DNA from 3 places in the Streptomyces sp. NPDC001663 genome. Region 3 is predicted to be linked to each of the others. Evidence: riboswitches for the same ligand, from Rfam matches in the RefSeq annotation. Region 3 holds a riboswitch; each other region holds the start of a gene.
The links. Region 3 has a riboswitch for cyclic di-AMP ahead of ACFY1L_RS37235 (NlpC/P60 family protein). Riboswitches for the same ligand answer to the same signal wherever they lie in the genome.
Positions count from the first base shown of each region.

Region 1: linked by a shared signal. The riboswitch ahead of ACFY1L_RS24850 (transglycosylase family protein) and the one ahead of ACFY1L_RS37235 (NlpC/P60 family protein) in region 3 are both predicted to bind cyclic di-AMP.
Region 2: linked by a shared signal. The riboswitch ahead of ACFY1L_RS08245 (NlpC/P60 family protein) and the one ahead of ACFY1L_RS37235 (NlpC/P60 family protein) in region 3 are both predicted to bind cyclic di-AMP.

Region 1 is NZ_JBIAUR010000007.1:499,687-504,717, forward strand. It holds gene ACFY1L_RS24840 (cytochrome P450) at 1-1,048, shown strand, start outside; gene ACFY1L_RS24845 (transglycosylase family protein) at 1,192-2,145, shown strand; cyclic di-AMP (ydaO/yuaA leader) riboswitch at 2,340-2,526, shown strand; gene ACFY1L_RS24850 (transglycosylase family protein) at 2,531-3,214, shown strand; gene eno (phosphopyruvate hydratase) at 3,503-4,789, shown strand; gene ACFY1L_RS24860 (septum formation initiator family protein) at 4,889-5,031, shown strand, end outside.
Region 2 is NZ_JBIAUR010000002.1:415,885-420,915, reverse strand. It holds gene pcrA (DNA helicase PcrA) at 1-1,404, opposite strand, end outside; gene ACFY1L_RS08250 (ScyD/ScyE family protein) at 1,527-2,606, opposite strand; cyclic di-AMP (ydaO/yuaA leader) riboswitch at 2,892-3,040, shown strand; gene ACFY1L_RS08245 (NlpC/P60 family protein) at 3,049-4,206, shown strand; gene ACFY1L_RS08240 (tellurite resistance/C4-dicarboxylate transporter family protein) at 4,330-5,031, shown strand, end outside.
Region 3 is NZ_JBIAUR010000013.1:291,000-296,030, forward strand. It holds gene ACFY1L_RS37225 (M20 family metallopeptidase) at 1-65, opposite strand, end outside; gene ACFY1L_RS37230 (LysR family transcriptional regulator) at 164-1,063, shown strand; gene ACFY1L_RS37235 (NlpC/P60 family protein) at 1,067-2,596, opposite strand; cyclic di-AMP (ydaO/yuaA leader) riboswitch at 2,605-2,779, opposite strand; gene ACFY1L_RS37240 (DUF5997 family protein) at 2,978-3,382, opposite strand; gene ACFY1L_RS37245 (LysR family substrate-binding domain-containing protein) at 3,441-4,226, shown strand; gene ACFY1L_RS37250 (hypothetical protein) at 4,240-5,031, opposite strand, start outside.

The sequences.
Region 1 (5,031 bases), on a different contig from region 3:
GATCCCGGGGGAGCGCAAGGCCGAGTTGATGACGCATCTGCTCAACATCGACCCGCCGGACCACACCCGCCTCCGTCGACTGGTGAGCAAGGCCTTCACGCCCCGCCGCGTCGCCGAGTTCGCCCCTCGCGTCCAGGAGCTCACCGACCACCTCATCGACCAGTTCGCGGGCAAGGGGGAAGCCGACCTCATCCACGAATTCGCCTTCCCGCTCCCCATCTACGCGATCTGCGACCTGCTCGGTGTCCCCCGCGAGGACCAGGACGACTTCCGGGACTGGGCGGGCATGATGATCCGGCACGGCGGCGGACCGCGCGGCGGTGTCGCGCGGTCGGTGAAGAAGATGCGCGGCTATCTCGCCGAGCTGATCCACCGCAAGCGCCAGGCCCTCCCCGACGCCCCCACCCCCGGCGAGGACCTCATCTCCGGCCTCATCCGAGCCTCCGACCACGGCGAGCACCTCACCGAGAACGAGGCCGCCGCGATGGCTTTCATCCTGCTGTTTGCGGGTTTTGAGACCACCGTGAACCTCATCGGCAACGGGACGTACGCCCTCCTCACCCACCCCGAGCAGCGCCACCGCCTCCAGACCTCCCTCGCCGCCGGCGAAACCGGTCTCCTCGAAACCGGCGTCGAGGAACTCCTCCGCTACGACGGCCCCGTGGAACTCGCCACCTGGCGCTTCGCCACCGAGCCCCTCACCATCGGCGGACAGCACATCGCACCCGGCGACCCCGTCCTGGTCGTGCTCGCCGCCGCCGACCGGGACCCGGAGCGGTTCACCGACCCGGACACCCTCGACCTCGCCCGCCGGGACAACCAGCACCTCGGGTACGGCCACGGGATCCACTACTGCCTCGGCGCACCGCTCGCCCGCCTCGAAGGCCAGACCGCGCTCGCCACACTCCTCACCCGGCTCCCAAACCTCCAACTTGCCCAGGACCCGGCCGAGTTGAGGTGGCGGGGCGGGCTCATCATGCGCGGACTGCGTACGCTTCCGGTCGAGTTCACCCCGATTGAGCCACTGCGTCCCCCCGGTCAAAGGTGACACGCCCTCTACTCTGTGATCTTCACGTGATCTACGCGGCATTAACTTGTGACAAGTGATCGAGTGCCGATACGTTCACGGATCAACGACGGCGCCCGAGTTCCATGCGCCGCGGTCACTGCTGTCTCGTGAAAGGCCTCCGCATGCTCTCCGGGAACGGTCGTCACCGTCGCCCCCGCCAGGCTCCGGCACTCCTCGTCGCGGCCGGGGTGACCGGCTCCGCCATCGCCATCCCGCTCCTCGGAGCGGCGAGTGCGAACGCCGCCGACGGCACCACCTGGGACAAGGTGGCGAACTGTGAGACCGGCGGCTCCTGGAGCGAGAACAGCGGCAACGGCTTCTACGGCGGCCTCCAGCTCTCGCAGCAGAACTGGGAGAAGTACGGCGGCCTCGACTACGCCCCGAGCGCCGACCTCGCCAGCCGCAACCAGCAGATAGCCGTCGCCGAGAAACTCCTCGACGACCAGGGCGTCGGCGCGTTCCACACCTGCGGTCTGACCTCCGGGCTGAGCAAGGACTCGGGCTCGGCCGATGTCGACACCGGCATTCTGGGCGATGGTTCCGATTCGTCCAGTTCGTCTGATTCTTCGGACGGTTCGGACTCCACTGGCCTGTCCAACTCGTCGAGCGAGTCGTCCGGCAACTCGTCCGGCAAGTCTTCGGCGGACGAGTCCGCATCACCGTCGACCTCTCCCGGCTCCTCCTCCGACCGTGCGGACAACTCCAGCAAATCCGACAAGTCCGCCTCGCCTTCCGCCTCTCCGTCCGATTCACAGTCAACCGACAGCTCGTCCACGGGTGGGACGAATGGTGGCGACTCGGACAAAGCCGAGCAGGCCGCGGGCTCTTGGGCCCTCGTCGACACCGGCGCGACCGGCACCGGCCGCCACCGCGGCGCCAGCGCCGACGAGTCCGCCACCGACAGTCGTACGGACGACGCGTACGCCGTCCATGCCGGCGACACTCTCGCCTCCATTGCCGACTCCCTTGACCTGGACGGCGGATGGCGCGCGCTCTACGCGGAGAACAGGAAGGCCATCGGTGCCGACCCGAACCACATCTTCGCCGGTCAGACCCTGCGACTCCCTGCCGAATAGGGCGAAAAGCAGAGGGAGTTCGCGTCACACTTCGGGCTGAATGTCCGGTTTGGTGAAAGTGTGGGATGAGTCTCAGAAGCCCTGATCGTCTTTGAAATTCGCCGGATTCCCTGTCTACGGTCGTCACCGCTCGTCACCACGAGCCCCGGCTGCCGCAACGCCGAGTCCTGCCAGCGGCCGTACGGGAACAGTCGTCGCGTAAAGCGCCGTAGGCAGGAGCGGGGGACCCAAGGTAAGTGCCGGGTCCGGCAGTTGAGGCCGTATGGCCGAAGGCAGTCGGAACCGGCTTGGGGTGAAGTCGCGCACCGGGAGGTGCGTGGCAGGGCAACTCAACCGGCCCTAACCCGACAGCTCACCTCGCAGGCGTCGGTGAGGGGATCCTTCCATGCTGTTTTCCGGCAAGGGCAAGCACCGTCGTCCGTCCAAGGCCACTCGCGTCGCCGCGCTCGCCGGCGTCACCGGTGTCGCCATCGCCGCCCCGCTGATGGCGGCCGGCAACGCCTCCGCCGCCACCGCCTCCGAGTGGGACACGGTCGCCCAGTGCGAGTCGGGCGGCAACTGGTCCATCAACACCGGCAACGGCTACTACGGCGGCCTGCAGTTCTCCGCCTCGACGTGGGCCGCGTACGGCGGCACGAAGTACGCCTCCACCGCCAACCAGGCCAGCAAGGCGCAGCAGATCGAGATAGCCGAGAAGGTCCTCGCCTCCCAGGGCAAGGGTGCCTGGCCGGTCTGCGGCAAGGGCCTGTCCGGCGCCACCTACTCCGGCTCCAGCAGCTCGAGCTCCTCGAACTCGGGCAGCACCAGCACCCGCTCCTCCGAGCAGAGCGCCTCCCGTTCCTCCGAGCGTCCGACCGTCAAGAAGTCGACGAAGACCGTCACCACCCCGACCGGCAAGAAGGTCAAGAAGGGCGACGGCGAGTACAAGGTCGTCAAGGGTGACACCCTCAGCTCGATCGCCGAGAAGCACGGCGTCAAGGGCGGCTGGCAGAAGCTGTTCAAGCTGAACAAGGACATCGTCGAGGACGCCAACCTCATCTACCCGGGTCAGCAGCTGCACCTCAAGTGACAGCGGGCCGGTAGCTGAACCACAGTGCCCTGACAGCCGTGTCCTTCAATATGGAGGACACGTGAGGGCCTCCCCCGTCCCCACGGGCTCCCCGCTCCGGTGCGTGTTCCCCCGTACGCACCGGGGCGGGGCTCTTTTTGCCCTCGCGCTTTGTTCCGTTCGGAAACAATTTACTCTCGGTTCGGCTCAAGGGGTGGTCGGCAGCGTGGCCGATCGGCCGGAGGCGGTTAGGCTCGTCTCGCAGAGCCACTGCGGTACTGCCGTAGCCGCGTCACATCCATGAAGGAGATGCTCGTGCCGTCCATCGACGTCGTCGTAGCCCGGGAAATCCTGGACTCCCGAGGCAACCCCACGGTCGAGGTCGAGGTCGGCCTCGACGACGGCAGCACGGGTCGTGCCGCCGTCCCGTCCGGTGCCTCCACCGGTGCCTTCGAGGCCATCGAGCTCCGCGACGGTGACCCCAACCGCTACCAGGGCAAGGGTGTCGAGAAGGCCGTCCTCGCCGTCATCGAGCAGATCGGCCCGGAGCTGGTCGGCTACGACGCCACCGAGCAGCGCCTGATCGACCAGGCGATGTTCGACCTGGACGCCACCGACAACAAGGGCTCGCTCGGCGCCAACGCCATCCTCGGCGTCTCCCTCGCCGTCGCCCACGCCGCCTCCGAGGCCAGCGACCTCCCGCTCTTCCGCTACCTGGGCGGCCCGAACGCGCACCTGCTGCCGGTGCCGATGATGAACATCCTGAACGGCGGCTCGCACGCCGACTCCAACGTGGACATCCAGGAGTTCATGATCGCCCCGATCGGCGCGGAGTCCTTCTCCGAGGCCCTGCGCTGGGGCACCGAGGTCTACCACACCCTCAAGAAGGTGCTGAAGACCAAGGGCCTGTCCACCGGCCTCGGCGACGAGGGCGGCTTCGCCCCGAACCTGGACTCCAACCGTGCCGCCCTCGACCTCATCCTCGAGGCCATCAAGGAAGCCGGTTACGCCCCGGGCGAGCAGATCGCCCTCGCGCTCGACGTCGCCGCCTCCGAGTTCTACAAGGACGGCAAGTACCTCTTCGAGGGCAAGGAGCGCTCGGCCGCCGAGATGACGGAGTACTACGAGGAGCTCGTCGCCGCCTACCCGCTCGTCTCCATCGAGGACCCGCTGTTCGAGGACGACTGGGCCGGCTGGAAGGTCATCACCGACAAGCTCGGCGACCAGGTCCAGCTCGTCGGCGACGACCTGTTCGTCACCAACCCGGAGCGCCTGGCCCGCGGCATCGAGGACGGCGCCGCCAACGCGCTGCTCGTGAAGGTGAACCAGATCGGTTCGCTCACCGAGACCCTGGACGCCGTCGAGCTCGCCCAGCGCAGCGGCTTCAAGTGCATGATGTCCCACCGCTCCGGCGAGACCGAGGACGTCACCATCGCCGACCTGGCCGTCGCCACCAACTGCGGCCAGATCAAGACCGGCGCCCCGGCCCGCTCCGAGCGCGTCGCCAAGTACAACCAGCTGCTGCGCATCGAGGAGATCCTCGACGACGCGGCGGTGTACGCGGGCCGTTCGGCCTTCCCCCGCTTCAAGGGCTGACCCAACCTGGGGTAAGCCTTAGCCAGTCGTACGTACGTCCCCGTACTCGGTCCCGTACCGTGTGCGGGGACGTACGCGCGTGTGAAAGGGGAAGCGGAGATGGCCGTGAAGGACCGGGACCGTTTCTCCACCGCGACCAGGATCAGGCTGCTCGGCGAGCAGACCGCGGCCCGTGTCTACCGCTCCCAGACCAAGCGGCAGGCCCGGCGCTCCCGGCTGACCGGCCGGGCCGCGCTGCTCGT
Region 2 (5,031 bases), on a different contig from region 3:
GACCTCCTTGCGCTCGTAGAAGCGGACGCCGCCGACGACCTTGTAGGGCAGGCCGACGCGGATGAAGATCTCCTCGAAGACACGCGACTGGGCGTTCGTGCGGTAGAAGACGGCGACGTCTCCCGCCTTCGCCTCGCCCGCGTCCGTCAGTCGGTCTATCTCCTCGGCGACGAACTGGGCCTCGTCGTGCTCGGTGTCGGCGACATAGCCCGTGATGCGCGCGCCCGCGCCCGCGTTGGTCCACAGGTTCTTGGGGCGGCGGGACTCGTTGCGCTCGATGACCGCGTTGGCCGCGCTCAGGATGGTCTGCGTGGAGCGGTAGTTCTGCTCCAGGAGGATCGTCGTCGCGTTCGGGTAGTCCTCCTCGAACTGGAGGATGTTGCGGATCGTCGCCCCGCGGAAGGCGTAGATGGACTGGTCCGCGTCACCCACGACGCACAGCTCGGCGGGCAGGAGGTCGTACTCGTTGGGCGGTACGTCCTCGTCGTGCGCGCCCGTGCCGACGAGCTCGCGCACGAGTGCGTACTGGGCGTGGTTGGTGTCCTGGTACTCGTCCACCAGCACATGGCGGAAGCGGCGGCGGTAGTGCTCGGCGACGTCCGGGAAGGCGCGGAGCAGGTTGACCGTCGTCATGATCAGGTCGTCGAAGTCGAGGGCGTTCGCCTCGCGCAGCCGCGACTGGTACATGGCGTAGGCCTGGGCGAGGGTCTTCTCGAAGCCGTCGGCGGCCTGGGCGGCGAAGTCCTCCTCGTCGATCAGCTCGTTCTTCAGGTTCGAGATCTTGGCGCTGAAGGACTTCGGCGGGTAGCGCTTGGGGTCGAGGTCCAGGTCGCGGCAGACCAGGGCCATCAGGCGCTTGCTGTCGGCGGCGTCGTAGATCGAGAAGCTCGACGTGAAGCCGAGCTTCTTGCTCTCGCGGCGCAGGATGCGCACACACGCACTGTGGAAGGTCATCACCCACATCGCGTTCGCGCGCGGGCCGACGAGCTGCTCGACGCGCTCCTTCATCTCGCCCGCGGCCTTGTTGGTGAAGGTGATCGCGAGGATCTGGCCCGGATGCACGTTCCGCTCGCCGAGGAGGTGCGCGATGCGGTGCGTGAGCACGCGGGTCTTGCCGGAGCCGGCGCCGGCCACGATGAGCAGCGGGGTGCCGGAGTGGACGACGGCCGCGCGCTGGTTCTCGTTCAGCCCGTCCAGGAGCGCGGCCGCGTCGATCACCGGGCGTGGGGCGCCGTCGCGGTAATAGGCGTCCCGGTCCGGCGGCACGTCGAACTTCCCACCGAACAGATCGTCCGGAACCTGCTCCGGTACGTGATCGTCCTCGGGCGGAGGCGGGAGTTCCTCCTCGTGCCCGCGAGGGGCCTGGAGGTTCGCCAGGAAGCTGTCGTCAAAGAGGCTGCTCATCGCCTTCCGAGTCTAGGGCGCCCCACTGACAGCCCGCCGCCACCCCGAGAACATCGACGGATTCAGCGCCCCGGAGGGCCGGGAACCGGCCTCCCGGAACCCGGCCCTCCGGCCTCCCGCGCTCAGAAGCCGAGGATCTTCCAGACCTGGCCGCCCGGTGTCTTCTTGCCTTCCAGCACCGTGCCGTCACGGTCCGCGATGGACCAGGCCGAGACGTAGACCTTGCCGTCCCACGGGTCGACGGCCACGCCCGCCGGGAACGGCACCTGCACGTTCGTACGCTTGCCGCCCGAGACCTTGGTCACGACGCCGGCGAAGAGCTGGCTGACGTACAGGTCGCCGTCGCTGTTGAACGCGATGCCCGTGATCGAGCCGAAGCCGGACTTCCAGCCGAGGATCCTGCCGCTCCGGGGATCGACCTTCCACACGCGCGCGGTGGGCTTCTTGGGCTCTCCGTTGAGCTCGCCGACGTAGAGGTTGCCGTCGGGGCCGAGGGCCAGGGAGGTCGGGACGGCCTCGTGTCCGTCGTGGTTCTTGAACACCGTGAAGGGACGGGCCTTGCCACCCGGGGAGACCTCGACGAGGTCGTTGCCGGCCGCGTCCGCGACGATCCTGCGGCCGTCCGGGAGCGCGAGGACGCCGTACGGGTTGGAGTCGACGGACGCCTTGTGCGGGTTGTACTTCAGTTCTACGGCGGAGATGTCGGCGGCGATCCTGGCCTTGCCCCGCTCGATGGACAGCAGCTTGCCGAGCTTGTTCCAGGGCGGGGTGGTGGGCACGCCGGCCTCCGGCGGGGCCCAGGTCTCCACGCCCCAGACACAGCCGTTCAGGGCCGAGACGCCGTCGACGCCGACCGAGAAGCCGCCGTCGGGTGCGCCCGCCGACGGGAGGCCGTCGACCAGGCGGTAGTGCTTCCAGGCGCCCCCGTCCCAGAAGATCTTGGTGACCGCCGACGAGAGACCTATGCACGTCGGGCCCTCGGGTCCCTCCCCGAGGCACTTCTTGCCGCCGCGGCCGGCTTCGGCGACGTACAGATGACCGTTGTCGTACGAGAGCTGGCGCGGGTTGTCGAGGCCCTTGGCGATCACGCGGATCACGGGCTTTCCTCCGCCGTGGCCCCCTGCCGCGCTCGCGGGTGCGATGCCCGCGGTGGCGGCGAGGGCGACCGATGTGCCGACGACGAGTGCTGTGCGCTTCCTCATGGCCGAACCCCTCTCACCCGCCACGGCACCGGACCGTGGCTGGCTGGAAGTTAGCGGTCGAAAGCGGGCGGATGTCGTCACTCCGGTCAAAATACGTACAAGTTGACGCAGATCACTCCGTATTGGCGACGGCGAGCGACACTCTGACCAAAGGTCACGAAAATGTATCGGGCATATCGAACATCAACCTTCACAGGGGCCACACGAGTTGGCTACCGTTCCGAGCAGGCCGTACGACCCCCACCGGCGAACGTCGCCGGGCCGCGCGGCCTCCGCCGAGTCCGGGGCGCCGCCGCGCCGTCCGGAGCCGGGGACCCACCGACCTTGGGGTGAATCGGCCTAACTCCCCTCCGGGGCAAGGGCCGTAGGGCAACCCTTCCGAATCACCCGCCCGAACCCGACAGCTAACTCGGTAGGCGGAACATGGAAGGAGTCGCCACTCTTGGCGTCGCACCGCAAGTCGCGCCCCGCGGGTACGCGCGTAGCAGGCATACGCACCCCCGCCCTCGCCACCGCCGCCCTCACCTCGGTGGCCCTGCTGTCCCAGTCGGCGAACGCCGCCCCCGCCGCCGACGGGAAGCCCAGCCTCGAGGAAGTCGAGAAGAAGGTCGACGATCTCTACCGCCAGGCGGAGTCGGCCACCGAGAAGTACAACGCCGCCAAGGAGAAGACCACCAAGCAGCGCAAGCGCGTCGACACCCTCCTCGACGACGTCGCCGAGCGCACGCAGAAGCTCAACGAAGAGCGGGAGCAGCTTGGTTCCTTCGCCGCCGCCCAGTATCGGACCGGCGCCGCCGCGCCCGACACGGCGACCTTCCTGCTCGCCGACTCCCCGCAGGACTACTTCGACCAGACGCAGCTCATGGGACGGCTGACGTCCCGTCAGAAGACTGCGGTGGACGACTACTTCACCGAGCAGTCCGCGACGATGAAGAAGCGCCAGGAGGCCTCCAAGAGCCTCCGGACGCTCACCGAGACGCAGAGCGACCTGCAGACCGCCAAGTCCACGGTGCAGAAGAAGCTCTCCGACGCGCGCGATCTGCTGTCGAAGCTGACCGCCGAGGAGAAGGCGCGGCTCGCGGCGATCCAGAAGAAGAAGGAAGAGGAGGCCGCCCGCAAGGCCGCGGAGCTCGCCAAGCAGCAGGCGGCTGAGGAGAAGGCCAAGGAGGAGGCCGCGGCCCAGGACAGCGGCTCGTCCTCCGACACCGGTTCCAGCACCGGCACCTCGGACTCCTCCTACTCCACCAAGGCCGAGAAGGCGCTCGCCTTCGCCCGCGCGCAGATCGGCAAGCCGTACGTCTGGGGCGCCACCGGCCCCGGCTCCTACGACTGCTCCGGCCTCACCCAGGCCGCCTGGAAGGCCGCCGGCGTCTCCCTCCCGCGCACCACCTACGACCAGGTGAACGCCGGCACCACGGTCTCCCTCGCCGACGCCCAGCCGGGCGACCTGATCTTCTTCTACGACGACATCAGTCACGTCGGCCTCTACATCGGCAACGGCATGATGATCCACGCCCCGAAGCCGGGCGCGTACGTCCGCGAGGAGTCGGTCTACTACGGCGGCGAGTCGATCATCCACAGCGTGGTGCGGCCGGCGTAAGGCACCGGACCCACGATCACGTCGGAGCGGGCGCAGGGCCCGTGCCCTGCGCTCGCGCGCATTTCGTCGCTCCCGCGCGCGTGCCCCGCTCGCGCGGCGCCCCGCGCTCCTTAGCATCGGCCCATGTCCGGCCTCTCCCGCACATTCCTCTCGTCCCGCCTCTCCCCTTTCCGTGCCTGGTGGGCGCGGCGTTCGCCGGCGGCCGGGGCTGCCGTGATGGCGACCGCCATCCTGTCGGTCGGGCTGCATCTGACCGGGTACGAGGTGCTGTCGCGCGTGACGCTCGGGCTGGCCGGTGCCGCCTGGGTCGTGCTGGCGGCGGAGTTCGTCGAGCGGCTGGTGCGGGAACGTGAGAGGTGGCGGACGGAGGCGGGGACGCCGGGGGCGCTCACCGCCGTCGCGGCGACGTGTGTGCTCGGCACCCGGATCTCCGCACTCGGATGGCAGACCCTCGCCGAGGCCCTGCTCGCGCTGGCGGCCGTACTGTGGCCGGCGCTGCTCGTGGGCGTCGTACGGCACTGGCGGCGGCGTATGCCGGGCGCGGTGTTCCTGTGCTGCGTGGCCACGCAGGGGCTCGCCGTGCTCGGGGCCACGCTCGCCGGGGCCGAGGCGACGGCGTGGCTCGCGCACACGGCGCTCGTGCTGTTCTGGCTCGGGCTCGTCCTCTACGGCTTCGCACTGGCCCACTTCGACCTGAGGCAGGTCGTCGAAGGGGCCGGGGACCACTGGATCGCGGGCGGCGCGCTCGCCATCTCGGCGCTGGCCGGGGCGAAACTCGTCGCCGCCGACAGCGCGCGCCTGTACCTGTGGAACGACGACGACCGC
Region 3 (5,031 bases):
TCGGTGAAGAACGCGCCCGAGTCCACGAAATCCCGGGCCTTGCGGAGCAGCTGCGCAGAGAACATGGGCATGGAGCGTAGGGCGGATTGCGGGCGGCGACCATTGCCGTTTGTAGAGCCCTGCGTTCTATTCTCGGCAAACCACGACGGGGGAGCGGAACGCGATGCAACTGGTGCCGGTGAGCCTCACCTACTTCCTGGAGGTCGCGCGGACCGGCTCGGTCAGCGAGGCCGCCCAGACGCTGAACGTCGCCCCGTCGGCGATCAGCCGGCAGATCGCCAAGCTGGAGGCCGGAGTCGGCGTGCCGCTGTTCGTCCGGCATCCGCGCGGGATGACCGTCACCGACGCCGGCTCCCGGCTGCTGGCGCACGCCCGCCGCAGCGAGGCCGAATCGGCCGCGCTCGTCGACGAACTGCGCACCGGGCGCGGGGCGGACGTCCGCAGCGTCACCGTCACCTGCTCGGAGGGGTTCGCCCGGCGCGTCGTACCGGGCGCGATGGCCGACTTCCGGCGGGCACATCCGGACGTCACCTTCCGCCTCGACATCGTGCACCGCCAGGAGGCGACCCGGCGGGTGGCCGAGGGCATCGCCGACGTCGCCGCCACCTATGCGATGGGCCCGCAGCACGACGTACGGGTGGAGTGCGCCGTCGTCATCCCGGTGGCCGCCATCGTCCCGGCAGGGCACGAGCTGGCGGGGCGGGAGCGGATCACCCTGGCCGAGCTGTGCGCCCACCCGCTCGCGCTCGGCTCGGCCGGCACCAGTCAGCGTGAACTCTTCGACATCGGCGCCCAGTTGGAGGGAATCACGGTCCGTCCGGCCCTGGTCTGCGATGCGCTCGCCCCGCTGTACGAGTTCGTGCGCCGCGGCGGTGGCGTCGCCCTCGTCGGCGATCTCGGCGACCTGGACGAGGGCACTGAGGGCGTCGTGCACGTGCGGGTGGACCACCCGGTCTTCCGGCAGCGGGAGGCCCAGGTCCAGACGATGCTCGGCCGCCGACTCCCGTGGGCGGCCTCGCAGTTCACCGAGCTGCTGGTGGCACGGCTCGACCGGCGTGCCTGAAACTCACGCGGGCCGTACGGCGATGCGGATCGCCGCCTCTCCCGCGTTGTGGATCGACTCCTCGCGGATGACCGAACCCGGGCCGGGCGCGTGGATCATCATGCCGTTGCCGGTGTAGAGGCCGACGTGGCTGAAGTTGTCGTGGAAGAAGATCAGGTCCCCGGGACGGCTCTCGGCGAGCGGGATCACCGTGCCGATGCTCGCCTGCTCGGACGTGGACCGCGGCAGGGCGACCCCGGCGGCCTTCCAGGCGGCCTGGGTGAGACCGGCGTTGTCGTACGACTCCGGCCCGACCGCACCCCACAGGCAGGGCCTGCCGATCTGCGCCTGTGCGAAGGCGACGGCCCGGTCGGCCTTCGTGCCGATGGGCGTCTGCGGCGCCGGGACACCGGTGTCGAGGACGGTCAGGTCCTGCGGGCGCCACTCCTGGGCCGCAGGTATGCCCGTGTCGAGCACCGACGGCTGCTGCGAGCGCCAGTCCTGGGTCATGGGTATGCCGGTGTCGAGGACCGTCTGCTCCTGCGGGCGCCACTCCTGGGTCATGGGCACGCCGGTGTCCAGCACCGTCTGCCCCTGCGGGCGCCACTGCTCAGCCATCGGTACGCCCGTGTCGAGCACCGACGGCTGCTGCAGTCGCCACGCCTCGTCGGCCGCACGGCGGGCCTGTTCCTGCGCCACCGGGTCCTGCCAGCCGCCCTGGGGCGGCTGTGCCTGCACCACGGCCTGCTGTGCCGTGGTCGCCCAGGCGGGCTGCGGCTGCTCGATCGCGGCGAGCGGCGCGCTCTGCTGCGCGGCCGTCTGCCAGCTGTCCAGGGCCGGACGCGGGAGTGAGGTCTGCTGGGCGGTGTACCGGTAGAGCAGCTCGCTGGCGGCCGCGATCTTGCGCTGGTTCTCCTGCTTGGACTTCCGCAGCGAGGACTGCTTCGACTCGGGGGCCGCCGCGGGCAGTGCGGCGACGGCCGCCTCCTGACGCGGCGCCGGCACGGCGGGAAGCGCGGCCGTGGGACCGGCGGTCAGTTCGGCGACCGGACGGCGGGCGCCCGCCGCGGGCAGCTCGGGAACGGGCCGCGGGGCTGCCTCCAGCTCACGGCCGGCACGGGCGTCGCCCGCCCACTCCGCCGGACGCGCACGCCGGGTCTCGGCCGGGCGGGCCGGTGTGCGGTCGGACGGCAGCACCGCCGGAACCGTCGGGCCCAGCGATGCCCGTGCCCCGTCGAACCACTGCCTGGTGACGTTGTCGAGATCGGGATCCGAGCGCCTGGCCCGGCCGGCAGGGGTGACGCGACCGCGCTTGGCCGCCTGCTGGACACGGGTCAGGTTGTGTTGGCCGGTGTCGTCCTCGGCCCGGTCGTAGAGGCTGCTCACACGCTGCCGGACGTCCTCGCGGCTGGGTCCCTCGTCCCCCGTGAGCGGTGCGGCGTCGGCGGTCTGCGACAGCAGCGCCACCGAGGTGAGGGCCGCCGTGGCGAGGGCGGAGTTGCGCATACCGGGGAGGCCTGTGCCTCCAGGACGCGACGATCGTTCCGGCGCCATGGGAGCCGTACTCCTTCCGTGCTCCGCCTACCGAGTTAGCTGTCGGGTTCGGGCGGTCGTTCCGGAAGGATTGCCCTACGGCCCTTGCCCCGAAGGGCAGTTGGGCCGATTCACCCCATGATTCGGTTGGGTCCCCGGCTCCGGCTGCCCACAGAGGCGCACCGGACTCGGCGGAGGCCGCGCTTCCCGACGGGGTTCGCCGGAGTGACTCGAGCGGCCTGATGCCAAGCTAGCCAACTTGTGCGGCTCGTGTGAAGGTTGAAGGGCGGAATGTCCGATACGCTTTTGTGACCTTCGTCTTGATGCGCCGTCAGATCGGCCCCTTCATATACGCACGGAGTCCGGGCGGCGACGGACTGTCGCGGCCGCGGACTCGGGACGTCAGGATCGCGGGTGATCGGCGCGCGCCGCGCGCTCGGCGTTGCGCTTCTTGATGCGCGCCCCCTCCTTGCGGACCTCGGCCTGGGTGGCGCGCTCCTTCACCAGCCACTCGGGCTGCTCCTGCTTCAGAGCCTCGATCTGCTCGGTCGTCAGCGGCTCGGTGATCCCACCGCGTGCGAGACCGGAGATGGAGATGCCCAGCTTCTCCGCGACCACCGGACGGGGGTGCGGACCCTTGGCCCGCAGCTCGCGCAGCCACTGAGGCGGATCGGCCTGGAAGGCGTCGAGCTGGGCGCGCGAGACGACACCCTCACGGAACTCGGCGGGGGTGGCCTCGAGGTACACACCCAGCTTCTTTGCCGCGGTCGCGGGCTTCATCGTCTGGGCGGTCTGGTGCGACTTCATGCCGTCCAGGGTAACGAGCGCGTACGGGCCCGCCGACCACGGCCGGTAACCTGGCGGAATGCCAGGCTCGGAAGCATCCCCAGTGTTCCGGCTTGCGTACGTCCCGGGGACGACGCCCGCCAAGTGGGTGCGGATCTGGAACGAGCGCCTGCCCGACATCCCGCTGACCCTCCTCGCCGTACCGGCCGCGGAGGCCTCCGGCGTGCTGCGCGACGGTACGGCCGACGCGGGGCTGGTGCGGCTGCCGGTCGACCGTACGTTCTTCAGCGCGATTCCCCTCTACACCGAGACGACGGTGGTCGTGGTCCCCAAGGACCACGTGATCACGGCGGCGGACGAGGTGACCCTCGAGGACCTCGCCGAGGAGGTCGTCCTCCACCCCCTCGACGACGTCTTCGACTGGGACCGGCCGCCCGGCGAGCCCGCCTTCGAACGCCCCGCCACCACCGAGGACGCCGTCGAACTGGTCGCGGCGGGCATCGGCCTGCTGGTCGTCCCCCAGTCGCTGGCCCGCCTCCACCACCGCAGGGACCTCACCTACCGGCCGGTCGTGGACGCCCCTCAGTCCGGCGTCGCCCTGTCGTGGCCCGAGGAGGCCACGACCGACATGGTCGAGGACTTCATCGGAATCGTCCGCGGCCGCACGGTCAACAGCTCCCGCGGCCGTCAGGCAGCGTCGCCTCAGCCGCAGGACAAGGCCGCAGACAAGGCCGGCCAACCGCGCCGTAAGCCCGCGGCCGCGAAGACCACGGGGAAGGCGACCACCCGGAACCCCCGCGGGGGCACAGGCGGCTCCAAGGGGGCCAAGCCCGCCAAGCGCGGAAAGCCGCGGCGCCGGTCGTAGGCGGCCCGGACGCTCACCCCGCCGGGTCGACCAGACCGACCAGCTCGGCCGAGCCGGCCGTGCCCCGTTCGGCTGCCGTCTCCGCCGCCGCCCGCTCGGCCAGCGCGTTGACGGCTGCGTTGAACCGCTCCATGGAGGCGGGACGGTCCGGGCCGAGGACGTACTCCTTGAGAACGCGGCGTCGCGCGGCCATCGGGTCGTGGCGCGGTTCGCGGACGGAGCGCAGGATCTCCGGCAGCCGGGTGCACTCGCGGTCGAGGAGAAAAGCGCCTCCGGCGGTGGTGTATGCGGCCCGGAACTCCTCGTCGGGCAGGTCCAGCGCGTTGGTCAGCACGTACGGCTTGAGACTGGCGACGAAGTCGGCGACCACCGAGGAGACGTCGCTGATGAGGACGTCCGCCTGGTTGAAGCAGTCGTACAACGTCGGCAGCTGTTCGGTGATCACGTGGTGGCGGACCGGGCCCGAGCTCTCCCAGAAGAGCCGGTGCCACTCTGCGCGCAGGTCGTGCCACTCGGCCGCGCCGTCGCGGTCGGGGACGCGTGCGTCACGGGTCTGCTGGACGTAGTCGCCGCCGTGCTGCCCCGACAGCTCGTCGAGCCGGGTCCGGATCTCCGTCAACCGCCGCTCGGCCGAGGCGAGTTGAGCTCCCGTGGCCTCGTGCTGCTCGTTTGCGGCGGCGAGCATCGCACGCACGGCCCGGTCCGCGGCGGCCGCCTCGGCGGAGCGGCGGCCGGTGAGCGGGTGCGGCTTGTAGATGACGCGGACGTTCTGCTCGAGGAGCTGCTCGACCAGCCTCACGCCCAT